DNA from 2 places in the Metabacillus sediminis genome. Region 2 is predicted to be linked to the other one. Evidence: riboswitches for the same ligand, from Rfam matches in the RefSeq annotation. Region 2 holds a riboswitch; the other holds the start of a gene.
The links. A riboswitch is a leader RNA that binds a small molecule or an ion and turns the genes downstream of it on or off. The one in region 2 is predicted to bind S-adenosylmethionine.
Positions count from the first base shown of each region.

Region 1: linked by a shared signal. The riboswitch ahead of WCV65_RS09550 (YezD family protein) and the one ahead of metK (methionine adenosyltransferase) in region 2 are both predicted to bind S-adenosylmethionine.

Region 1 is NZ_CP147407.1:1,810,686-1,812,889, reverse strand. It holds gene WCV65_RS09560 (inorganic phosphate transporter) at 1-86, opposite strand, end outside; gene WCV65_RS09555 (phosphoadenylyl-sulfate reductase) at 100-801, opposite strand; gene WCV65_RS09550 (YezD family protein) at 925-1,068, opposite strand; SAM riboswitch class I at 1,135-1,240, opposite strand; gene WCV65_RS09545 (hypothetical protein) at 1,406-2,080, shown strand; gene WCV65_RS09540 (hypothetical protein) at 2,077-2,204, shown strand, end outside.
Region 2 is NZ_CP147407.1:3,087,568-3,089,771, forward strand. It holds gene metK (methionine adenosyltransferase) at 1-1,054, opposite strand, end outside; SAM riboswitch class I at 1,268-1,397, opposite strand; gene WCV65_RS16000 (hypothetical protein) at 1,526-1,780, opposite strand.

The DNA.
Region 1 (2,204 bases), 1.3 Mb from region 2:
TACGCGACACCCATGGAAGCAGCCGCTCCGCTTGCCCCAATATTCATTGCGAAAAATAAACTCAGGATGATCGCTGCAGCTTCCATCATAGCAGAGCCCTCAACCGTGCAGACCGCATTCTGTCTTTTGGCTGCCATTCCAGCGGCCGGATCTCGCATCATTTACATCGATTGCAGGCTGGGTGCATGGCTTGCATCCGATGCTCGGGTATCCTTGATCGTGGAGAACATTGTAATCCAAATCATTTTTGTGGGCATAACGCCAGACATCTTTCCATGTCCAGTGAATGAGCGGGCAGATTTTAACATTTTCGAATTTATCATCTCTGTTCAGAAACTGGGTGTTTTTCCTTGAAGGAGATTGCTCTCTGCGCAATCCGGAAATCCATGCTTTTTCGCTGCTCATAACCTCTCTGAGAGGAAGCACTTTCCTGATTCTGCAGCATTCATTCGGATCCCTCTTCCATAGTTCATCCCCGTGCTTTGCAGCCTGTTCAGCTACAGTTAGAGGCGGCTTTTTCAATAAAATATTTAAATCTGGGTACCTTGCCTTTACACGGTCAATCAAATCATAGGTTTCTTTAAAATGGAGCTCTGTATCTAAAAATACGATTCTGGCATCCTTTTTAATTTTTGATATGAGCTCGATCAGAACAATCCCTTCAATACCAAAGCTGCATGCGTAAACTAAATCGTCCTGATAATGTGAATACGCCCATTTTAGAACGTTGAGCGCTTCGACCGTTTTGTCATCATTTTCGAATTCTGGAGCGGTTTCTGTCCAATTTTCGAATGTCAGCATAAATTTACACTCCTCTTTTTTAAAACCAACGCAAAAAGGCAGGAACGCGCCGCTGCATAAACAAAGAGCAGGCAAACCGTTCCCGCCTCTAGTTTGTCTAGTCAGCGTACTCATATTGGATTTTTATTTCAGTCTGACTTTTTCATTTTTCTCAAGCTGAATGATCTTACCATCCTGGACAACCAGGGTGATGGATCCGTATTTCATTGCCTGAAGCATTTCTTTTAGCTTTCCGATAACTTCTTCAAGCTGATCCTGCTCCCCCACGGACAGCCCCTCCCCAATACAAAAATAAAAAGCCTTCCATTTTAGAAAGACTTGTGAGGTGTATTCCCCTTATCTCCCAAAATGGATTCCATTTTGCTGGATTTAGCACCTTGCTTTCAAGCAGGTTGCCGGGTTTCAAAGGGCCAGGTCCCTCCACCGCTCTGGATAAGTATGATGTGTTATTGATTTCAAATTTTAGCACAATTCGAACGATTGTCAACCCGAGTTATCGGGTAGGTTTTATAAAAAATCTAAAAATGTGCGAATTACCCAGTGATTTCAGCAGCTTAGAATTTTTTTTGTCAGTAGGATACAATTAGCTAAAGAGGTGAAATTCATGAAAAAGACGATTGTTTCATGGAGCGGCGGAAAAGACAGTACAATCATGCTTCACAGGCTTTTGCAAAACCCGGAATATCATATCTCCGGACTTTTTACATCGATCAACCGGGTTGCCCGCAGCGTCCCTTTTCATGGAATCAGAGAGGATTTGCTTAAAGATCAGGCAGCAAGCCTCGGTCTTGCTATTCAATTCATAGAACTCTCTCCATCTCCATCTAATAATGAATATGAGGAGAGCCTGGGCGAATTTCTTAAAAGCTGCAAAGAAAATCAAATCACTCATGCTGCTTTTGGCGACATCTTTTTAAAGGATATTCGGGAATATAGAGAAAACCTTGTCATGGACAGTGGTTTACAGGCTGTTTTTCCTCTATGGAGAGAGCGGACCGACTCTTTGGCTGGACAATTTATAGCTGATGGCTATAAAGCGTTTATTTGCGGTATAGATGGATCGAAGCTTCCATATTCTTTACTGGGACATCACTATGATGGAGCATTCATTGAAACCATAAAAAAATCAGCCGATCCATGCGGAGAAAACGGGGAGTTTCATACCTTTGTGTACGGCGGACCGATTTTCAGCACAGAGCTTTCATTTGCGGCAGCCGGCACGGAAAACACGTTTTCTGATTTCCGTACACTTTTGCTGCAGCGGGAGGATAACACATGATTGGTAAAGCGTTCTTGTCACTGATTGGTTTTATGATGGCAGCAATCGGCTATTCCTTTTCCTTCTCTTCAAAATGGAGCAAAGAAGAGCTGAATGAAATAAGAATAACCGCAGCTGGCGGCTT
Region 2 (2,204 bases):
GGCGAAGATCAAAGTTATTGCGAACCGCTTCAACTAAAACTTCCTCGCTTGCTTTACCTGTTCCGAATGTATCGATGGAGATGGATACCGGCTGTGCTACACCGATTGCGTACGCAAGCTGAACTTCACATTTGTCAGCAAGCCCGGCAGCAACGATGTTTTTCGCAACGTAGCGAGCTGCATAAGCCGCAGAGCGGTCCACTTTTGTAGCATCCTTACCAGAGAATGCTCCACCGCCGTGACGAGCATATCCGCCATACGTATCAACGATGATTTTACGGCCAGTAAGACCTGCATCACCTTGAGGTCCTCCGATTACGAAGCGGCCAGTCGGATTGATGAAATATTTCGTGTTCTCATCAATCAATTCTGCAGGAACGACAGGTTTGATAACAAATTCTTTAAGGTTGCGCTGAATTTGCTCCAAAGAAATTTCAGGGTGATGCTGTGTAGAAATAACAATTGTATCTACACGAACCGGATTGTTGTTTTCATCATATTCAACCGTAACTTGCGTTTTCCCGTCTGGACGAAGGTATGGAAGAATTTCTTCCTTGCGTACTTCTGTCAGACGGCGCGCCAATTTGTGTGCAAGTGAAATAGGAAGAGGCATTAGCTCCTTCGTTTCGTTGCATGCAAATCCGAACATCAGCCCTTGGTCACCCGCTCCAATTGCATCAATCTCAGCGTCTGTCATTTGGCCTTCACGTGCTTCAAGTGCCTGGTCAACTCCCATTGCGATGTCAGCTGACTGTTCATCGATCGAAGTAAGAACGGCACATGTTTCAGCATCAAAGCCGTATTTTGCGCGTGTATAACCGATTTCCTTAACTGTTTCACGAACAATTTTAGGGATATCGACATAAGTCGAAGTCGTGATTTCTCCAGCTACAAGAACAAGTCCTGTTGTAACAGATGTTTCACAAGCTACACGTGCATTCGGATCGTTGGCAAGAATGGCATCCAAAATGGAGTCTGAAATTTGGTCACAAATCTTATCCGGATGTCCTTCCGTAACGGATTCTGATGTGAAAAGATGGCGTTTAATCGACATAGTAATTCCTCCTCTGAAAATTCAGCTGTTCTATTGGTAAGGTTCAGTTATGTACTTCCCCTCTTTTTTTGAGACGGAACTCGTTCCCATTACTTATCTTTCGCTTTATTTAAGAATCTTCCCTAACAATAGTCATAAAGGGAAAAGATTCCAGACTGCATAAAAAAACCCTTCCCACTTAATAGAGGAAAGGAGTTGATTTTCAGCCTTTCACTCTTATCGCTCAAGGACTACAGCCTTGCGTCAGGTTAGCACCTTTGCATGAGTGAAAACATTACGTTTTCAAGTCTTGCAGGTTGCTGGGCTTCATAGGGCCTGTCCCTCCGCCAGCTCGGGATAAGAGAATCCGTTCAAGGACATATATTACCCCAAATTTCCCGCAAATGTCAACAAAAAATGACAAGCTTTCTCCCAAAAAAGACAGGGCAGCAGGAAAGATGGGCTTATGATGGATTCAGTTATAGATTTATTTTAGTTGGGGATGAATTTTACTTTTTGTTCGGCGGTGCACTTTTCGAGCGGATCTGGGCCGTTTTCTGGCGGGTTTAGCTTCTTATCCAGCCGGTCCCGGTCGCTTTTCGGGCGATCAGACGGGTTTTCCAGCCGATCCCTTCGCTTTTCCGGCCAAACTTTTTTTTCCAGCCGGTCTGGTACGTTTTTCAGCCGGTCACGCTCCGTTTCCGGCCGGTCAGATCGGTTTTCCAGCCGATCCCAATACTTTTTCACCCAAACTTTTTTTTCCAGCCGGTCTGGTACGTTTTCCAGCCAGTCCCACTCCGTTTCCGGCCGATCAGATTGGTTTTCCAGCTAATCCCACAACTTTTTCAGCCAAACTATTTTTTCCAGCCGGTCTGGTACGTTTTCCAGCCAGTCCTGCTTCGTTTCTGGCCCATCAGACCGGTTTTCCAGCCGGTCCCACCACTTTTCAGGCCAAACTATTTTTTCCAGCCGGTCTGGATCGTTTTCCAGCCAGTCCTGCTTCGTTTCCGGCCGGTCAGACGGGTTTTCCAGCCAATCCCTTCGCTATTCCAGCCAAACTATTTTTTCCAGCTGGTCTGGATCGTTTTCCAGCCAGTCCTGCTTCGTTTCCGGCCGATCAGATCGGTTTTCCGGTCGATTCCGGCACTTTTCCGGCCAAACTATTTTTTCC